DNA from 3 places in the Erwinia sp. AK-PDG3-5 genome. Region 3 is predicted to be linked to each of the others. Evidence: predicted binding sites of a transcription regulator. Region 3 holds the regulator's gene; each other region holds the start of a gene.

Region 1 (7,105 bases), 500 kb from region 3:
AGGAACATCCCGCCAGCAGGGCAAGCAACGCCCCTGTTACTGCAAACTTCGCCCAACATCCTTTCATTATTTCACTGCCCTCTATGCGGAATTCCTCGCCGAAGATAGCAAAGGCACCGGGAGAATTAAACGGCTCAACGGTAAAGTTCATCGGTTGCTGTACGAGAATAAGGAAAATGCAGAAGAAGTGAGCAGTAAGCGCTATTTTGATGACTTTATTGCAGAAAGGGGTTGCATCAAAACTCCTACAGCGTATAGTGCGCTTCCACAGACGCGGGATGGAGCAGCCTGGTAGCTCGTCGGGCTCATAACCCGAAGGTCGTCAGTTCAAATCTGGCTCCCGCAACCATTTCTCCTCGGAGAATGTTCTGTGAATAGCAAGACCTGTTGTGATGGAAGCAACAGTATATCGGACGCGGGATGGAGCAGCCTGGTAGCTCGTCGGGCTCATAACCCGAAGGTCGTCAGTTCAAATCTGGCTCCCGCAACCATTTCTCTTCGGAGAAAGCAGTAAAAGAAAGACCTGTTGTGACGGAAGCAACAGTAGTACACTACGGACGCGGGATGGAGCAGCCTGGTAGCTCGTCGGGCTCATAACCCGAAGGTCGTCGGTTCAAATCCGGCTCCCGCAACCAACTTAACACCTTAACGGGTGTTTTTTTGTTTCTGGCCTCCGCCAACTTCCCCGCAATAGATTTGCCTGTCCGCTTAATGTCGGGCGAGCAGCACCCCGCCCCACAATCCCCATTATTTTCTGGGTGCCAGGCTTGCGCCACTGGCGAAGTACGCTTTAATTCCCGCCAGAATAGATTCCGCTACCTGATGCTGATAACGCGTCGTCCGCAGCTTTCGCTCTTCTTCTAAATTACTGATAAACGCCGTTTCCACCAGAATTGATGGGATATCGGGCGCTTTCAGCACGGCAAAACCGGCCTGGTCGACGGTTCGTTTATGTAAATGGTTCACTTTACCGATGCGGGACAACACCTCTTTACCAAATTTCAGGCTGTCGTTGATGGTCAGGCTCTGCACCATATCGAACATGGTGTGATCGAGATAGCGATCGCCGCTCATGCTGACGCCACCAATCAGGTCTGATTCATTCTGCGTCTGCGCCAGAAAACGTGCCGCAGTGCTGGTCGCACCTTTGGTCGAGAGCGCAAATACCGACGAGCCGCGTGCCGCTCGGCTGGTGAAGGCATCGGCATGGATGGAGATAAACAGATCGGCACGCTGTTTGCGCGCTTTGGCCACCCTGACTTTTAGCGGAATAAAGACATCTTCGTTGCGCGTCATATAGGCACGCATATTGGGCTGCTTGTCGATCAACACCTTCAGTCGTCTGGCGATCTTCAGCACAATGTCTTTTTCGCGGGTTTTATGTTTGCCGATCGCTCCCGAGTCTTCGCCGCCGTGCCCCGGATCGAGCATGATCACAATCGGCCGATCCCGCCCCGCCTTGCCCGGCAAAGCCGCCGCTGCAGGCTGGCTCTTTTCCAGATCCCCTTTGTTGTAATCTTCCAGTAACGCCAGAAGCGGATCGTCAGCATGATCGTAACTGCTGCCTTTGGCCGGATAGAGATCCAGCACCAGGCGGTCGCGGATCCCGGCAACGGGTGCGAGGGTGAAAATCTTAGGCGACACATTTTGCTTCAGCTCAAGCACCAGCCGGACGGTATTGGCATCGAACTGTCCCACTCGGGCATTTTTAATGTAGGGATCGTCGCTGCGCACCAGGTTCCCGACACCTTTTAGCGCATGGTTAAGCTGGATATTGGCAATATCTATCACCACGCGTTCGGGATGACTGAGCGCAAACTGCTTATATTTCAGCGGGCGGTTGGATTCCAGCGTCAGCCGGGAATAAGTTGAAGATGGCCAGATGCGGATCGCCACCACGTGGCTGCTGGCGGCCAGCCCTACTTTACTGACGCTCAGCAGCACGACGGCGCCGGCGCTTTTTAACCACCGGCGACGGCCAGGTGAGGGTAAATCGGACATGCTGCTCCAGGGTGTTTGCTGAACTCTGTCTAAAAAAAAGCCAAATGACTACCAAGTGCAAAAACTTTAGCGAATCCCTCCGGCGGTGTCACCCAGAAAAAGCGATAAAATGCAGCGTATTAGCGTGGCAGCCAGGGGAAGAAACCAGAAAATACTGAGAAATTGCCCCTTGCGCCCGGCCAATAAAAGAATAAAAATACACTTTTAGCGAATAATAATTCATAGAGGGTTTGCCGTGAAGGAACGGAGTACCGAGCTGGTTCAGGGTTTTCGTCATACCGTGCCCTATATCAATGCCCACCGTGGTAAGACGTTTGTCATTATGTTGGGTGGTGAAGCCATCGAGCATGAGAACTTCTCAAGCATCGTCAATGATATTGGCCTGCTGCACAGCCTGGGCATTCGCCTGGTGGTGGTGTATGGCGCCCGGCCGCAGATAGACGCCAACCTGGCTGAACACCAGCTGGAGCCGATTTATCACAAGCATACCCGTGTCACCGATGCGCAATCCCTTGAGCTGGTTAAGCAGGCTGCAGGCCGTTTACAGCTGGATATTACCGCCCGCCTGTCGATGAGCCTGAACAATACCCCGTTGCAGGGCGCGCATATTAATGTGGTCAGCGGCAACTTTATTATTGCCCAACCGTTAGGCGTGGATGATGGTGTGGATTACTGCCACAGCGGCCGTATTCGCCGTATCGATGAAGAAGCGATTCACCGTCAGCTGGACAGCGGCGCAATCGTGCTGATGGGGCCGGTTGCGGTTTCCGTTACCGGCGAGAGCTTCAACCTGACCTCTGAGGAAGTGGCGACGCAGTTAGCCATCAAGCTGAAAGCCGAGAAGATGATTGGTTTCTGCTCCGAACAGGGTGTGACCAATGATGAAGGCAACATCATCTCCGAGCTGTTCCCGAATGACGCCCAGCAGCGTATTGAAGAGCTGGAAACACGCGATGACTACCTTTCCGGCACCGTGCGTTTTCTGCGTGGTGCGGTCAAAGCCTGCCGCAGCGGCGTGCGTCGTAGCCATTTGATCAGCTACCAGGAAGACGGCGCGCTGTTACAGGAACTGTTCTCACGTGATGGTATTGGTACGCAGATCGTGATGGAAAGTGCCGAGCAAATCCGCCGTGCCACCATTAATGATATCGGCGGCATTCTGGAGTTGATCCGTCCGCTGGAGCAGCAGGGAATTCTGGTTCGTCGCTCTCGCGAGCAACTGGAGATGGAAATTGATAAGTTCACCATCATTGAGCGCGATAACCTGACGATCGGCTGTGCCGCGCTCTATCCGTTCCCGGAAGAAGCGATTGGCGAGATGGCCTGCGTGGCGGTGCATCCTGATTACCGCAGTTCCTCGCGCGGTGAAGCCTTGCTGGAACGCGTGGCACTGCAGGCGCGTCAGATGGGGCTGAAGAAACTCTTCGTGCTGACGACCCGCAGCATTCACTGGTTCCAGGAACGCGGCTTTACGCCGGTTGATATCGAACTGCTGCCGGAAAGCAAAAAGCTGATGTACAACTATCAGCGCCGCTCAAAAGTGCTGATGGCCGATTTGCGCCACGCCCGTCTCTTCTCCTGAAGACCAAAAAGGGGCGATTTATCGCCCCTTTTTTAACGTCTCATCTCAGCCCGATTATTCGGTCAGCCGTTCGACCAGCCCGCTGCGCCTCAAGGTGCGCATTTTCACCGCACTGTTTAACACGTTCTGCTCGGCATATAGCGTTAATCGTAGTTTCGCGCGGGTGATGGCGGTATAAACCAGCTCGCGGGTCAGCACCGGAGTGAACTGATTAGGCAGCACCAGCACGGTGTGATCGAATTCGGATCCCTGCGATTTATGCACCGTCATCGCATAGGCAGTATCGTGCGGCGGCAGTCGGCTGGGCTGTACGGCTTTGATGCTGCCGTCGGGCAGTGGGAAGAACACCTTCAGCGCCTGCTCCTCATCCAGCATCGCAATACCAATGTCGCCGTTAAACAGCCCCAACGCACTGTCGTTGCGGGCAATCATCACCGGCCGACCGGGATACCATTTATTCGCCGCCCCCGGTGAACGACGGATCAAGCCCGCTTTTTGCAGCGAGACCTCAATGCGCTCATTCAGCCCCATCACTCCAAACGGCCCTTCGCGCAGCGCGCAAAGCAGCTGAAAACGGCTAAACGCATCCAGCACATCGGCGGGCTGTGCCCCTGCGGCAAGGCGGCTCAGATAGTCGCGGTAACCGGCAACACAGGCAGTAAGCAGATGCAGATACGCTTCGCTACTCCCTAACGTGAAGCGCTCAATATCGGCGTAATCTGCGGCAAAGACTGCATCGACCTGGCGCGTATCGCCCGCATTAACTGCCAGCGCCAGCTGACCAATTCCTGAAGAGGCATCGAAGCGGTAGCTCTTGCGCAGCAGGCAAATGCTGTCACGCACCGGGGGCGCCTGCGGGTCTTCCCGTCCTTCGATAACCCAGCCCGTTAAGGCGCTCAGCTCTTCTGCACGCGCAAGACTGTATCCCGTTTCAGCGCAGCGGCAGATATCGCCCAATACTGCGCCCGCTTCAACCGAGGCCAGCTGATCGCGGTCACCGAGGAAGATCACCCGCGCCTGCGAAGGTAACGCGGCAATCAGGTTAGCCATCATCGGCAGATCGACCATCGACGCTTCATCCACCACCAGCAGATCGAGGTGCAATGGGTTGCCGGCGTGATAACGCATTCTCTGACTGCCGGGCACCGCACCGAGCAGGCGGTGCAGCGTGGTCGCCTCAGCCGGGAACCGCTGTTTCTCCTCGTCACTGACCTCCAGCCGCTGCAGGGCTTTGCCCAGCGATTCGGTCAATCGGGCCGCGGCTTTACCGGTTGGCGCGGCCAGACGGATACGTACCGTCTCTGCCGACAGCGAGAGCAAGGTGCCCAGCAGTTTAGCCACGGTGGTGGTTTTACCGGTGCCCGGTCCGCCGGAAATCACCGAGATCTGACGGGTGATTGCGACCGCAGCCGCAATCTTTTGCCAGTCATCCGGCTGCTGACCAAACTGCCGATCCAGTGCTGCGCGCAGCTGCTGCGGGTCGAATGCGGTTGCAGCGGCTTCCCGCCCAATAAATCGCGCCACCTCTCCTTCAGACTGCCACATGCGGTGCAGGTAAAGACGCTGCTGATGCAAAACCAGCGGTGTGGCCGTGGAACCGTCACCGACGGCCTCCGAATTTTGCAGCAGATCCAGCCAGTCTGGTTCACCCGCTGCCCGCCACAGCTGACGGGCAAGTTCAGGCTGTCGCCCGTCAAACAATGCCTGTTCGGTAAACTGGGCCAAAGGCAGGCAAACATGCCCTTCTCCCGCTTCCGCGCTGACGCAGGCCGCGGCCAGCATTAAAGCAGGATGATCTTCAGACGCGATCATGCGGGCAAATTGAATATCCAGCGAGCGGAACAGCCGCAGTTCACCGGCCTGTTGCAACAACGCGGCTATTCCTGACATACGTCCTCCTGCGCGGTACCGGCAAACAGCGCATCCAGCGCGGTGATAAACCCAACATCCGGCCGCGTTCGGTAAATACCGTTCTCGCTGGCGGTGCCGTCCACGCCGCGTAAAAACAGATAGAACACGCCACCAAAATGCTGCTGATAGTCATAATCCGCCAGACGATGGCGCAGATAGCGGTGCAGCGCCAGGCTGTAGAGTTGATACTGCAAATCATAGCGATGCGACTGCATTGCCAGCGCCATCGCCTCTGGCGTGTAGTCTTCTGCTGAAGCACCGAGCCAGTTGGATTTGTAATCGAGCAGGTAATATTTCCCCTGCCAGCAAAAGACCAGGTCGATAAAGCCCTTCAGCATTCCCTGAACCTGCTGGAAGTTTAGCGGAGGGCACTCGGCTGAAAGCGGATCGTGGTGGCGAATAAGCTTATCCAGGCTGGAAGCGGTCAGCATTTGCTGGATCGGCAGATAGAACTGCAGCTCGACCTGGCGCTTATCGGCAGGAAGCTGGCTGAGGCTGATGCCGGAATCATCCAGCGGCGTTTGCAGTATCCGCGCCAGCCACGCCTTCATCACCGGCAGCCAGGCAAGGTCATGTCCTTGCGCCAGCAGCTGCTCGCTGAGCCACTCATCCTCAACCGGTTGCGTGAAGTCCAGGTTTTCAAAAAGCCCGTGCAGGAAGGTCCCCGGCGCCGCGCCGCGCGGAAAACTGTGCGGCGTCAGCTGGCTCATCAGCGGGTTCTGACCCTCGCCTGCGGCATCGACGTCCAGTTTAGGTAGCAGGTCGAAGGTGACCGACTGTCCGTGTTGCTGAAGGCCGGAGTAGCTGGTAACTCGCCACTCATCGCGCAGCGTTCGGCCGATCTGCTGGCAGCTTAATACCTGCTCTTCATCCTGCACCGGCTGCCACGGCGTGGCATCTGGCGCTGCGGCGGCAATCACCTCAATAGAATCATTTTCCAGTGACTGGAGATGGCTGAGCAGCTGGCTGGCATCGGCAGCTTCGCCCTGCTGAACCAGATAGCCCAGCGCGCTGCGATGCAGGTCACTGTTGCCCTCTTTCTTGCGGTTGCCTTTAACCAGTGGCGCAATGCCTACGCTGCAATGCCAGACCGAACGGGTCAGCGCCACATACAGCAGCCGTAGATCTTCGGCCAGCCGTTCCTGTTCGGCCAGCTCGACACTCTCTTCATCGTCACGCAAATCCAGCAAGGCCTGATAGCTCTCACGGTCGTGATAAATGCCCTGTCCCGCTTCGCGATAGTTGGCGACAAATGGCAGCCAGACCAGCGGATACTGCAATCCTTTGGATTTATGGATGGTCACGATCTGCACCAGATGACGATCGCTCTCCAGCCGCAGCTGCTGGCTGGATGACTGCCCGTTGGGCTGAGCCACTTCCTGCGCCAGCCAGCGAACCAGCGCATGTTCACTGTCCAGCTGGGCCGAGGCTTCCTGCAGCAGTTCACCGAGATGCAGCAGGTCGGTCAGCCGCCGTTCCCCGCTCTCTGAAGCCAGTAAATCTTCGGCAATTTTGCGGTTAATCATCAGCTCACGCAGCATCGGCAGCACGCCGCGTTTTAGCCAGCGTTGACGGTAGCCGTCGAACTCATCTACCAGCGCATCCCAGGCA
Region 2 (7,105 bases), 690 kb from region 3:
CGATGATCGTACACTTCATCTTCGCCGAAGGTCGCGAACTCTTCAGAATAGAGGCTGTTAGCCGATTTCTTCTGCGTTGCCGTCACGGTGCCTTTGTACAGCTGCAGCACCACTTCGCCGTTCACGTCTTCAGCCAGTGACTCAGCCGCCGCCTGGATGGATTTGCGCAGTGGCGCGAACCAGCGACCGTCGTAAACCACATACGACATCTCATGGCCCAACTGCTCACGCCACTTGAAGCTGTCACGGTCCAGAACCAGCTGCTCTACGGCGCGCAGTGCGTTCACCATGATGGTGCCGCCTGGGGTTTCATAGCAGCCGCGGGATTTAATGCCGACCAGACGGTTTTCCACGATGTCGATACGGCCAACGCCGTGTTTAGCACCGATTACGTTCAGCGCGTCCAGACACTGGAACGGGCTCATCGCTTTACCGTTAATCGCAACAACGCGGCCTTTCTCAACAGTCACAGTCACCTGCTCCGGCTGATCTGGCGCTTCCAGCGGATCGACGGTCCACACCCAGCAATCTTTATTCGGTGCATTCCATGGGCTTTCCAGCACGCCGCCTTCGGTAGAGATATGCCAGGCGTTTTCATCACGGCTGTAGATCTTTTCCAGAGAGGCGGTGGTTGGGATGTTGCGCTCTTTCAGGTAGTCCAGCAGGGCTTCACGGGAACGCAGGTTCCACTCACGCCATGGCGCAACCACTTTCAGCTGTGGTGCCAGCGCGGTATAGGTGGTTTCAAAACGCACCTGGTCGTTACCCTTACCGGTCGCTCCGTGGCACAACGCATCGGCACCCACTTTCAACGCCAGCTCAACCTGCGCTTTAGCGATGATTGGACGCGCCATTGAGGTGCCCAGCAGATAGGTGCCTTCATACAAGGCACCGGTCTGCAGCACGGGGTAAACGTATTCGCTGATGAACTCTTCACGCAGATCGACGACGTGACATTCGGACGCGCCTGACTGCAGCGCTTTCTGCTCAACGCCTTCAAGATCGCCACGCTCCTGACCGATATCAGCCACAAATGCGACCACTTCACAGCCGCCGTAGTTCTCTTTCAGCCATGGAATGATGGCGGAGGTATCCAGACCACCGGAGTAAGCCAGAACGATTTTTTTGATGCTCTTGTCTTGCATTGTCTTTTCCTTGAATCCGTTTCTGATTAAGCGAGGATCCGGGTGCCAATTGACACGCCGTTAAATAGGATCGGCAGCTGCTCAGCATGACGCCAGCTGGCGATATCCACTGGACGGCCCAGCGTGCGGGCAGCGTCCAGGGCTGCATTGACTTTGACAATCATACCGTCAGTGATCACGCCTTCAGCAATCAACTTCTCAGCTTTGGCGGCGGTCATCTCTTCGATACGCTGTCCCTTGCCGTCGAGGATGCCACTGACATCCGACAGCAGGATTAAATCGGCACCCAGGGTGGCCGCCAATGCGGTCGCAGCCTGGTCGGCGTTGACGTTCATTAACTTACCATCCTGAGTGATGCCGATGGAACTGATCACTGGCAGGAAACCGGCGGTCAGCAGAGTATTAATTAACACCGGCGAACCTGGCGTGGCCAGACCCACGTGGCCGAGTTCTTCGTCGAAGGCTTCCACGTTAACGCTGCTGCCGTCGCCCAGGCAGAGGCCAACCGCCTCAATACCGTGCTTTTTCGACCAGGCCAGCAGGGTTTTGTTTGCGGTTCCCGCCAGCGCGCCGGTAATAATGTCGATCTGATCCGCAGGCGTGACGCGCAGGCCATTTTTCTTTTTCACCGGCAGCGAGAGCTTGCTCATCAGCTCATCCACCAGGCAGCCACCGCCGTGCACAATCAGCAGTGGACGTTGATGCTCAGCCCGGTAGGCCACCAGCGCGCCAAACAGGCGCTCCAGCGCCTCTTCGCTATCCAGCAGTACGCCACCGAGTTTAATAATCAAAGGAGTCGTCATAATCTTCTTCACCGATTAAATAAGTGACTGCGTTTCCGGGAAGCCGAAACGAATATTCAGGCATTGCACTGCCTGTGAGGAAGCGCCTTTTAACAGGTTATCTTCTGCCGATACCACAATCAGGTGTTCACCCTTCACCGCAAAGCCGATGTCGCAGAATGGCAGACCAACAACACCCTTAATGGACGGCACGCCTTGGTCGTAAACACGCACCAGTGGCTTATCGTGATAGGCATTATGGAACGCTTCTGCCACGTCGTCGGCGGTCACACCTGCTTTTAACCGGCAGGTGGTGGTGGCCAGAATACCGCGCGGGAAGTTGCCCAGATGCGGGGTGAAGATCACCGGCACACCGAGGTGCGCTTCGATTTCTGGGTGATGACGATGGGTGAAAATACCGTACGGCTGCAGGCTGACTTCACAGAAGCTGGTGCCGACCGCCGCTTTGCGCCCTGCTCCGCTCACGCCGCTGGTGGCGTTGATCACTGGCCATTGCGCATCGTTCAGCAGGCCCGCTTCGACCAGCGGCTTTAAGGCCAGCTGGGCAGCGGTAGGATAGCAACCCGGCACCGCAATCAGCTGCGCTTCTTTAATGTTGTCATGCTGCCACTCGGCGAGACCATATACCGCTTTTTCCAGCCAGTCCTGATGCTGATGCGGGAAGCCGTAGTAGTCTGTGAAGAAGCTTTGATCGTTCACGCGGAAAGCAGCGGAGAGATCGAATACCACACAACCCGCGGCGAGGAACTCTGGCGCAAGGTCATGGCTGACTTCGTGAGCGGTCGCCAGAAAAACGACGTCCACTTTATCGGCATACTGCGAGGCGCTGCTCAGAGGCTGCAGCGGCATATCGAGGATGCCTTTCAGCTGCGGATGAAGATCGGAAAGTAATTTTCCTGCGTCCGGGCTTTGCGCTGAAACCGCCAAAGCGGTTATGTTCACCTGTGGATGACGATTCAGGTAGGTCGCAAGCTCTACGCCAGCATAACCACTGGCACCAACAATCAGCGTATTCAACATCAGACTGACACCTTTTTCTGGTCTCAAATTTCCGGGCTGCAGCGAATTTTCGCTGTCTTCCCACGCAAGCGGCGCTGGACGATGGAGTAATTTGTGGTTTCCATCCGCACGCCGTTAATGTATTTTTATTCACTATTAATGCATGAATATGACACTATCCTAACTCAAGGAATGGCAACAGTGAAGACAAAATTACCCCCTTTTATCGAGTTATACCGTGAGTTGATTGCCACACCGTCGATCAGCGCAACCGATATTGCCATCGATCAGAGTAATGAAACTTTAATCAATTTGCTGGCAGGCTGGTTCCGTGACCTTGGCTTCAGCGTTGAAGTGCAACCGGTGCCCGGCACGCGCCACAAATTCAATATGCTGGCCAGAACCGGAAACGGCGCGGGCGGCCTGCTGCTCGCCGGTCATACCGATACCGTTCCGTTCGACGATGGCCGCTGGACGCGCGATCCGTTCACCCTGACCGAGCATGACAACAAGCTGTACGGTCTGGGCACCGCCGACATGAAAGGCTTCTTTGCCTTTATTTTAGATACGCTGCGTGATGTTGACGTGACCAAACTGGAAAAGCCGCTCTACATCCTCGCCACCGCCGATGAAGAAACCACCATGGCCGGTGCGCAGTATTTCTCTGAAAACACCACCATCCGCCCGGACTGCGCGATTATTGGTGAGCCCACCTCACTGAAACCGGTGCGTGCTCATAAGGGTCATTTATCTCAGTCGATCCGCATTCAGGGCCAGTCGGGTCACTCAAGCGATCCGGCGCGTGGCGTCAATGCGATTGAGCTGATGCATGAGTCTATTACTCACCTGATGGGCCTGCGTAATACGCTGAAAGAGCGCTATCACCACGATGGCTTTGCCATCCCGTATCCGACCATGAACTTTGGCTATATCAACGGCGGCGATGCGCCAAACCGTATTTGTGCCTGCTGCGAGATGTATATGGATATTCGTCCGTTGCCGGGCCTGTCACTGCAGGATCTGGAAGGTTTGCTGAATGATGCGCTAGCCCCGGTGAGTGAACGCTGGCCAGGCCGGGTGACGATTGGCGAATTGCATCCACCCATCCCGGGCTACGAATGTCCGCGCAACCATCAGCTGGTGCAGGTAGTGGAAAAATTACTGGGAACCGAAACCGAAGTGGTGAACTACTGTACCGAAGCGCCGTTCATTCAGACGCTGTGCCCAACGCTGGTTTTGGGCCCGGGATCGATCGATCAGGCGCACCAGCCGGACGAATATATCGACACCGCATTTATTAAACCCACCCGCGAATTGATCGCTCAGGTTGTGCAGCATTTTTGCCATCACTAAATCACATTTGGGGCAATTCACTGCTGAAACAGCGTGTTGCCCCTGATTTGTTCCGTCTTTCATGATAAGAATAACTTATCTCACTTGCCTGTAATTAAATTTCATAAATTACCGACATTTAGCCGCTGTAGCCGCCAGATTTAAGTCATTTGACGAATGGTAACGAACGTGGCTAGATAAAAGGCAAAGTTATGCCGGCAACGGTGAAATAAAGTGACAAAAACAAGAAGGGTGTCAGGGGTCATATGAACGAACAATATTCCGCAATGCGAAGTAATGTCAGTATGCTCGGCAAACTGCTCGGGGATACGATTAAGGATGCACTTGGAGAGAACATCCTGGAGCGGGTAGAAACCATCCGCAAACTCTCGAAGTCATCACGTGCGGGAAATGACGCCCACCGTAAAGAATTGCTGTCAACGCTGCAAAACCTGTCGAATGATGAGCTGCTGCCTGTTGCACGCGCCTTCAGCCAGTTTTTGAATCTGACTAACGTTGCCGAGCAGTACCATACGATTTCCCCGAAGGGTGAAGGGGCCAATCACCCGGAAATGCTGACCAAAGTGTTTGATCGCCTGAAGCAGCAACCTCATCTGACCGAAACCTCGATCCGTGGAGCCATCGAATCACTGTCACTGGAACTGGTGCTGACTGCCCACCCGACGGAGATCACCCGTCGCACCTTGATCCACAAACTGGTTGAAGTGAACAGCTGCCTGAAGCAGCTCGATCATAACGATCTTTCTGATTACGACCGATCGCAGATTATGCGCCGCCTGCGCCAGCTGGTTGCTCAGGCCTGGCATACCGATGAAATCCGTAAATACCGCCCTTCCCCGGTTGATGAAGCCAAATGGGGCTTCGCCGTGGTCGAAAACAGCCTGTGGGAAGGCGTGCCTAACTTCCTGCGCGAACTGAATGAGCAGGTTGAAGCCTCGTTCGGCGTCAAGCTGCCGGTGGATTTCGTGCCGATCAAGTTCACTTCGTGGATGGGCGGCGACCGCGACGGCAACCCGAACGTCACCGCCGATATCACCCGCCATGTGCTGCAGCTCAGCCGCTGGAAAGCGACCGACCTGTTCCTGCGTGATATCGCCGTGCTGGTGTCAGAGCTGTCGATGTCTGAATGTACGCCAGAAGTGCGTGAGCTGTGTGGTAACCCGGAAGCACTGGAACCTTACCGCGAGATAATGAAAAACCTGCGTGGTCAGCTGATGAGCACCCAGGCCTACCTGGAACGTCGTCTGAAGGGCGAACGTCTGCCGCGCCCGGCTGACCTGTTGATCTCCAACGACCAGTTGTGGGATCCGCTGTACACCTGTTATCAGTCCCTGCAGGCCTGCGGCATGGGCATCATTGCCAATGGCCAGCTGCTGGATACGCTGCGCCGCGTGAAGTGCTTCGGCGTGCCTTTGGTGCGCATTGATATCCGTCAGGAAAGCACCCGCCACACTGAAGCCATTGCCGAAATCACCCGCTTCCTCGGTCTGGGCGATTATGAAAGCTGGTCAGAAGCCGACAAACAGGCGTTCCTGATCCGGGAACTGAATTCAAAACGTCCGCTGCTACCGCGCAACTGGGAGCCAAGTGCCGATACGCGTGAGGTGCTTGAAACCTGCCGCGTCGCCGCTGAAGTGCCGAAAGGTTCGATTGCCGCTTACGTTATCTCGATGGCCAAAGTGCCGTCCGACGTGCTGGCGGTACATTTGCTGCTGAAAGAAGCCGGTATCCCGTTCACCATGCCGGTAGCACCGCTGTTTGAAACGCTGGATGACCTGAACAATGCCAATGACGTGATGAGCCAGCTGCTCAACATCGACTGGTATCGCGGCATCATTCAGGGCAAGCAGATGGTAATGATTGGCTACTCTGACTCGGCGAAAGATGCCGGCGTGATGGCCGCAAGCTGGGCGCAGTACGAAGCGCAGGATGCATTAATCAAAACCTGTGAGAAAGCCGGCATCGCCCTGACGTTGTTCCATGGACGCGGTGGCTCTATCGGCCGTGGCGGCGCACCTGCCCATGCGGCATTGCTGTCCCAGCCTCCGGGCAGCCTGAAAGGTGGCCTGCGCGTGACCGAACAGGGCGAGATGATCCGCTTTAAATACGGTCTGCCAGAAGTCACTATCAGCAGCCTGTCGCTGTATACCGGTGCCATTCTGGAAGCCAACCTGTTGCCGCCGCCGGAGCCAAAGAAAGCGTGGTGCCGCATTATGGACCAACTGTCTGCGGACTCTTGCGAGATGTATCGTGGCTACGTGCGTGAAAACAAAGATTTCGTGCCTTACTTCCGCTCGGCAACGCCGGAGCAGGAGCTGGGCAAGTTGCCTCTGGGTTCCCGTCCAGCCAAACGCCGTGCAAGCGGTGGCGTTGAGTCGTTGCGTGCGATTCCGTGGATCTTTGCCTGGACGCAGAACCGCCTGATGCTGCCCGCCTGGCTGGGTGCCGGTGCCGCGCTGCAAAAAGCGATGGAAGCCGGTAATCAGGATGAGCTGGAAACCATGTGTCGCGACTGGCCGTTCTTCTCAACCCGCGTCGGCATGCTGGAGATGGTGTTTTCGAAAGCTGACCTGTGGCTGGCCGAATATTACGATCAGCGCCTGGTCGAACCGTCGTTGTGGCCGCTGGGCAAACAGCTGCGCGATCAGCTGGACTCAGACATCAAAGCCATCCTGACTATCGCCAACGATGCGCACCTGATGGCCGATCAGCCATGGATTGCCGAATCGATTGCCTTGCGTAACGTCTACACCGATCCGCTCAACGTTCTGCAGGCAGAACTGCTCCACCGTTCACGTCAGCAGG
Region 3 (7,105 bases):
ATGACGCGCCGCTGAACGTAACCGAGCCGGTCAAAAGGCTGGCGAATACGCTGAAAAAGTACCAGAACACCCTCATCCAAATCTGACTTTACGCTGATACCGTTCGGTATCAGCGCTTTCCCATTCACGTTTCTCTCCGACGGGTTCATACAGGGATAAAGTGTGCCATCTATACTTATTCCATCAGGATGGCAAACCCCTCAGGAGAACACGATGAGCACCTCATTACTTCAGGATCACGAACTGTTCCAGACCGGCTATTTTTGTGATGGCAAATGGCTGCGTACCGCTGCCACCTTCGATGTACTGAATCCGGCAACCGGTGAAGTGGTCGCCCAGGTCGCCAAAGCCGGTAAAAGCGAAACAGAGCAGGCGATCGCCGCTGCAGAGAAGGCTTTCCCCGCCTGGCGTGCTAAAACGGCCAAAGAGCGCAGCGAAATCCTCAACCGCTGGTATCAGCTGATGATCGACAACAAAGCCTGGCTCGGGGCGTTAATGACCGCAGAACAGGGCAAACCGGTGAAGGAAGCAGAAGGCGAAGTGGAGTATGCCGCCAGCTTCATTCAATGGTTTGCTGAACAGGCCAAGCGCGCTAATGGCGAGATCATTCCTCCTGCCAAAGCCGGCTCGCGGATCCTGGCAACGCGGGAACCGATTGGTGTGGTGGCCGCGATCACGCCGTGGAATTTCCCAATGGCAATGTTGACCCGCAAACTTGGTCCGGCACTGGCCGCAGGCTGCACCGGAATTATCAAACCCGCCAACAACACCCCACTTTCAGCCTTTGCGCTGCTGGCACTGGCGAAGAAAGCCGGTGTACCCGATGGTGTCCTCAATGCTGTCGCGGGCGACACCCATGCAATCAGCGATGCCATTATGGCCAGCAAGGCGGTTCGGAAGATCTCGTTTACCGGCTCGACCGCCGTCGGCAAGCTGTTGATGCGAAATGCCGCAGAGACGATGAAAAAGGTCTCAATGGAGCTGGGCGGCAACGCACCCTATATCGTGTTTGATGATGCCGATATTGATGCCGCGGTGAAAGGCGCCATCGCCAATAAATTCCGTAATGCTGGCCAGGTTTGCGTCAGCGTGAACCGCTTCTATATCCACAACCGCGTTTATGACCGCTTCGTCAGCCAGCTGGCTGATGAGGTCAAGAAACTGAAGGTCGGAAATGGCATGGAAGAAGGGGTGATTGTCGGGCCGCTGATAGAGGCTTCAGCGCTGGAGAAAGTGGAAGAACACGTCAACGATGCGGTCGCTCACGGAGGCAAGATTGTTACTGGCGGTGCCCGCCATGAGCTGGGTGGCAATTTCTGGCAGCCCACGGTGATAGCCGAAGCCAACGAGAAGATGAAGCTGGCTAAAGAAGAGACCTTCGGCCCCGTCGCAGCCTGCTTCCGCTTTGATGAGGAAGACGAGGTTATTCGTCGGGCAAATGATACCGAATTCGGGCTGGCTGCGTATTTCTATACGCAAAACCTTCAGCGTGTATTCCGCGTGTCGGCGGCACTGGAAAGTGGCATGGTCGGCATTAACGAGTGTGCCGTCTCGACGGAACTGGCACCTTTCGGCGGCGTAAAAGAATCCGGCCTTGGACGTGAAGGTTCGGTACTGGGACTGGAAGAGTTTTTAGAAGTGAAAGCCCTGCATATTGGGGGACTTTAACTCACCGGGGGGCAGTATGCCGCCCAACCGTGTGCCTCGTGGAGCGGCTAGCATGAGAACAGAGATTTTTGATTTTGATGAAATTGTCGATCAGGCACACTTCTACCGCCAGTTCAGCGAACGATTTGCGCTGGCCGATCTGAATGTGAAGGATTTGGACAGCTTATGGGACGCGGTGACGCTGTTGCCATTACCCCTGGAAATTGAATTCATACATTTGGGGAGCGGACAGAAGCGGCGTTATGGCGCGTTAATCCTGCTGTTTGATGAAGCAGAAGAGGAGCTGGAAGGGCAGCTCCGTTTTAACGTTCGCTAGTTACCAGAGACAAAAAGGGCCCCGACAAGCGGGGCCAAAGGGTTCGTCATACTGACGAGGAATGTCTTACAGTAGCAGTGACAAGCCAGCTAGAGGGATTTGCGCGTTCGACAACACGCAGGTGCTGGCACCTTCTAATTTTTTGTACTTATCAAAATTTATTTATACAGCTCTGCGGTGGCGTGGTAGCTGCCATCGTTACGCGCTTCGATCACACGATAAGAGCTGGCACCTTGCTGATCCGCTTTCTGAGAAAGCTCATGACGGATATCGGTTGGCGCGCCATCAACACCACTGACACTAATGGTGCCCATTGACTGCAGATTCTGCTCGCTTGCCTGCTGGTCAGTTATCAGGTGAGCGGCGCTGGCGCCGAAAGAAAGAACTGAGGACAGGCCGAGTACTGCGATTGCTAATTTGGTTTTCATGATAGATGCTCCAGATAGGGTTGAGCGGTAACCGAAAGGGCTAAAAAGCGTTTATTATTCTTGGGGTTACCGTTTTTATTAAAGCGTTAATACCGTATTGCCGGGTAAACTTTGCTTATTTATACAGCTCTGCAGTCGCGTGGTAGTTGCCGTTGTTGTACGCCTCAATAACACGGTAAGCACTTGCGCCCTGAGCGTCAGCCTTCGCATTCAGCTGCTGGCGGATGTCCATCGGTGAACCGGCAACGCCGCTTACGGAGATGGTGCCAACTGATTGCAGATTTTGCGCCTGATCCGCGTTAACAGATTCAGCTGCAAAAGCACCAAAAGAGAGAGCAGAAAGAACGGTTACAGCCGCAACAGTAGTTTTAATGTTCATGATTATTTCCTCGTAGTATGTTTTTATCTTTTTGTTTAGTGTGATTGGCATCACGAAAACAAGTATAGATCTAATAACGTAAAAAATTAATAGCCTGCTAATAATGTTTTGTTGGGATACTTTAACCGAAAACTGCATTTTAATAACCAGACGTTATAAAAAACGCTTATAAGTTGCCCTGTTCATGTTAAATACATGTAAAAACATAGGGATATGTGACTTTAGCCATTCGTGCGCTTATTTGTGGTGGATCACACCATGAGACGAGAGTATCTGGTTTTTCTGCCTGACATGTCGCCCGCGAGGCAGTGCATCATGCTGATTAGCGGTGCGTGGAAGGGTAGAAAAGCAAAAGCCGGCAGGCGCCGGCTCTGAGATAAGATGATGATACGGGGGGGTTAGCCTTAGGTTAATAATCAGGCATTAATTGCTGCTGCTTATAATTCTTGCTCGAAGAGGATCAGGATCGCTTCAAACAGCTGCTTTACCGTAAAGGCACGGGCAGGGGTAATAAAGATGGTGTCATCGCCGGCAATGGTGCCAAGGATCCCTTCAGCTTTGCCGAGGGAATCCAGCAGGCGAGCGATAAGCTGCGCGGCACCCGGACTGGTATGGATTACCACCAACGCGTCATTGTAGTCGATATCTAACACGAGGTTTTTAAGCGGGCTGGTGGTGGTCGGCACGCCCAGTTCTGCAGGCAGGCAATAGACCATTTCCATTTTGGCGTTGCGTGTGCGCACGGCACCAAACTTGGTCAACATACGGGAGACTTTAGACTGATTGATATTGTCGAAGCCATCTTCCTGTAAAGCGGCGACGATCTCGCCCTGCGAGCTGAACTTCTCTTCCTTCAATAAAGCCTTAAAGGCTTTGATCAGGTCTTCCTGTTTTGATGGGTTACGCATAGGCTTCCGCTAAAGAGTCAGAAATAAAGGGGATTCCCTGACGGGACTGGCGGTGATTATGCAATTAAATGAATGATTATGCAATAAGGTAGGGTGTTTTATGCGGGGGGATCGCTGAAGGGGCGACAGTATGCCAAACTTTTGATGGAAAAAAAATGCCCGCTCAGTCAAGGATGTAGCGCAAAAAGTAAACGATTTGTTATTAAATTGATGTTGTTCTGCTTAGCGCTAAGGGTGTAATGTAAGGCCGAATCGTGCTGTCTGTCGCTGGTTATGAACGGCCTTGCAACATAAGCGGTTAATCACCTGCTTCAGCGGTTTTGGGCGTGAGCGCTCAGATCGCTATGAACGCAATCGCAAAGCGCTGAAGGCTCGACTATGTTGATAACCAGATGGATTCACCGCACTTTACGCTCACTATAATAAGGAGTTCAGGATGAAAGTTGCAGTTCTCGGCGCAGCTGGTGGTATTGGCCAGGCTCTCGCACTTCTGCTAAAAACCCAGCTTCCGGCGGGTTCAGACCTCTCTCTGTACGACATCGCTCCCGTTACGCCTGGCGTAGCTGTTGATTTGAGCCATATCCCTACCGCAGTCAATATCAAAGGTTTCTGTGGCGAAGACGCAACGCCGGCGCTGAAAGGCGCTGACGTGGTTCTGATCTCCGCTGGCGTGGCGCGTAAGCCCGGCATGGATCGCTCCGATCTGTTCAATGTTAACGCCGGTATTGTTCGTAATCTGATTGAACAGGTTGCCAGCACCTGCCCTAAAGCGTTGATTGGTATCATCACTAACCCGGTTAACACCACGGTCGCGATTGCCGCGGAAGTGCTGAAAAAAGCCGGCGTTTACGATAAGAACAAGCTTTTTGGCGTTACCACGCTGGATATCATCCGTTCCAACGCCTTCGTCGCTGAGCTGAAAGGCAAAAATCCTGCCGAGCTGAACATTCCGGTAGTGGGTGGACACTCAGGCGTGACTATCCTGCCTCTGCTCTCTCAGATCCCAGGCGTCAGCTTCTCAGAACAAGAAGTGGCCGATTTGACGAAACGTATCCAGAATGCGGGTACCGAAGTAGTTGAGGCGAAAGCAGGTGGCGGATCCGCGACGCTGTCGATGGGCCACGCTGCGGCCAAATTCGGTCTGTCGCTGGTACGCGCTCTGAACGGTGAAAGCAACGTTGTGGAATGTGCTTACGTTGAGGGTGATGGCACACATGCTCGCTTCTTCTCACAACCGCTGCTGCTGGGTAAAAACGGCATCGTTGAGCGCAAGCCAATCGGCACGCTGAGCGCTTTTGAGCAGAAGTCGTTAGACGGCATGTTGGATACGCTGAAGAAAGACATTACGTTGGGCGAAGAATTCGTTAAATAAGCCTGATGCAGGGCCAGCGTTGTCTGGCCCTACCTTCCATCACTTCCCGCTTAATTCCCCGGATATTCCAGCACGGTAATCGGCAGCGTCATTTTTTGATCGTTGCGAATAATATCCACGTCAATGACGGTTCCCGGTCGAATCTCTGCAACCTGATCCATTGTTTCCACCGCCGAAATAGCCGGTTTATGGTTCACGTTGGTGATCACATCATTGATTTGCAGACCCGCTTTCGCTGCCGGGCCGCCTTGAGAAACATTGGTCACCACAATGCCCTGAATATGATCCAGGCTGCTGTTTTGCCCGTGCATTTGCGGCACTTCACGACCACTGATGCCGATGAACCCACGGATCACGCGACCATCGCGGATAAGCTTATCCATGATTTTCGCGGCCAGTGCCGTAGGGATGGCAAAGCCAATGCCTTCCGGCGTTTCACCGTCGTTACTCTTATCAAACGACAGCGTATTGATTCCCATCAGTTCACCGAGAGAGTTAATCAAGGCGCCGCCCGAGTTCCCTTTGTTGATGGAAGCATCTGTCTGTAAGAAGTTCTGGTAGCGGGAAGGGCTGAGACCTACGCGGCCAGTGGCGCTGATAATCCCCTGGGTCACCGTCTGCCCAATATTGTACGGATTGCCAATAGCCATCACTAAATCGCCGATATGGGCAATGCGCGCGGGATTAATTGGGATAACGGGCAGGCTGGAAGCGGTGATCTTCAACACCGCAAGGTCGGTCAGGCTGTCCGAACCCACTAACATGGCCTCAAAGATGCGGCCATCTTGCAGCGCAACAATAATCTGCTCGGCATCGTTGATGACGTGTTTATTGGTGAGGATATAGCCACGCCCATCCATGATCACGCCGGATCCCAGCGTGCGGATTTCGAGGTTGTCAGCAGAGGCATTGGCACTGCGATTGTAGACATTCACTACCGCCGGGGCAGCCCGACGCACGGCAGAGTTGTAGCTGACAGGCGTTTCATTAGCGCTGTTATCTTTGTGCGAGAAAAAGTCACTGCCGATCCGCAATGCTGGCATGCCGGCCAGCAGCAAACCCGCAACTACAAGGCCAAGAAGCACTGAACGCAATAGTTTAGGAAACATGGCTTTAAATGGTGAGTGAATGAACGTTTGGCAGGATAGCATGAGTTAAGCGGACACGCAGGTGTCCGCTTCATGATTTAACGTAAAAGCAGATAGATACTCGCATCACCACGGATCACGTTCAGCGCCAGCAGCGGTGGCTTGGCTTCCAGCAGCTTGCGCAGCTCGGCCAGATTAGCCACCTTGGTGCGGTTGAGGCCAATAATCACATCGCCTTTTTTCAGGCCATATTGCTCAGCCGGTGAGGCTTTGGTCACGTCATCCACTACCACGCCTTTGGTCCCGTCTTTCGCGGCGCCATCGATGAAGGTAGCACCTTGCAGAGCCGGAGTGGTCTGATCGGCCGTGGTAGAGGTTTGCGTACTGGCATCCAGTTTAACGGTCACGTTAACCGGCTTACCTTCACGGATCAGGCCGACCTTGACGTCTTTACCCGGTGCGGTGGTCCCAATTTTCACCCGCAGGGCAGCGAAGCTGTCGATCGGCTTATCATCCAGACTGGTGATGATATCCCCGGCCTTGATGCCCGCTTTCGCCGCCGCAGATCCCGGCAGTACTTCATTGACGAACGCGCCACGCTGGGCATCCACATTGAAGGCTTTGGCCATATCCGCCGTCATCTCAGTGCCTTTAATACCCAACTGACCGCGGTTCACTTTGCCGAAATCAATCAGCTGCTGAGCCAGGTTCATCGCCATATTGCTTGGGATAGCAAAGCCAATGCCGATATTGCCCCCGGCGGAGGAGAGAATGGCGGTATTCAGGCCAATCAGTTCGCCATTCAGGTTCACCAGCGCGCCGCCGGAGTTGCCACGGTTGATGGCGGCATCCGTCTGAATAAAGTTTTCCAGGCCTTCAAGATTCAAGCCGCTACGCCCCAGCGCAGAGACAATCCCTGAAGTGGCGGTCTGGCCAAGGCCAAATG

Evidence for each region. Region 3 encodes ArgR, which controls arginine synthesis, uptake and breakdown. Its sites were predicted from a motif close to ANTGAATAAAAATACANT; they were not measured.
Region 1: the regulator ArgR is predicted to act here: its motif matches at 2,187-2,204, upstream of argA (amino-acid N-acetyltransferase).
Region 2: the regulator ArgR is predicted to act here: its motif matches at 3,085-3,102, upstream of argC (N-acetyl-gamma-glutamyl-phosphate reductase).

The regions. Positions count from the first base shown of each region.
Region 1 is NZ_CM165967.1:1,032,105-1,039,209, reverse strand. It holds gene mltA (murein transglycosylase A) at 1-67, opposite strand, end outside; tRNA gene AC1UKS_RS04740 (tRNA-Met) at 273-349, shown strand; tRNA gene AC1UKS_RS04735 (tRNA-Met) at 415-491, shown strand; tRNA gene AC1UKS_RS04730 (tRNA-Met) at 559-635, shown strand; gene amiC (N-acetylmuramoyl-L-alanine amidase AmiC) at 748-2,001, opposite strand; gene argA (amino-acid N-acetyltransferase) at 2,237-3,583, shown strand; gene recD (exodeoxyribonuclease V subunit alpha) at 3,638-5,473, opposite strand; gene recB (exodeoxyribonuclease V subunit beta) at 5,461-7,105, opposite strand, start outside.
Region 2 is NZ_CM165967.1:4,608,063-4,615,167, forward strand. It holds gene AC1UKS_RS21525 (argininosuccinate synthase) at 1-1,145, opposite strand, end outside; gene argB (acetylglutamate kinase) at 1,172-1,948, opposite strand; gene argC (N-acetyl-gamma-glutamyl-phosphate reductase) at 1,964-2,968, opposite strand; gene argE (acetylornithine deacetylase) at 3,149-4,300, shown strand; gene ppc (phosphoenolpyruvate carboxylase) at 4,546-7,105, shown strand, end outside.
Region 3 is NZ_CM165967.1:533,767-540,871, forward strand. It holds gene aaeB (p-hydroxybenzoic acid efflux pump subunit AaeB) at 1-86, shown strand, start outside; gene AC1UKS_RS02480 (NAD-dependent succinate-semialdehyde dehydrogenase) at 214-1,668, shown strand; gene AC1UKS_RS02485 (barstar family protein) at 1,721-1,984, shown strand; gene yhcN (peroxide/acid stress response protein YhcN) at 2,143-2,412, opposite strand; gene yhcN (peroxide/acid stress response protein YhcN) at 2,528-2,791, opposite strand; gene argR (transcriptional regulator ArgR) at 3,229-3,699, opposite strand; gene mdh (malate dehydrogenase) at 4,136-5,071, shown strand; gene degS (outer membrane-stress sensor serine endopeptidase DegS) at 5,122-6,180, opposite strand; gene degQ (serine endoprotease DegQ) at 6,258-7,105, opposite strand, start outside.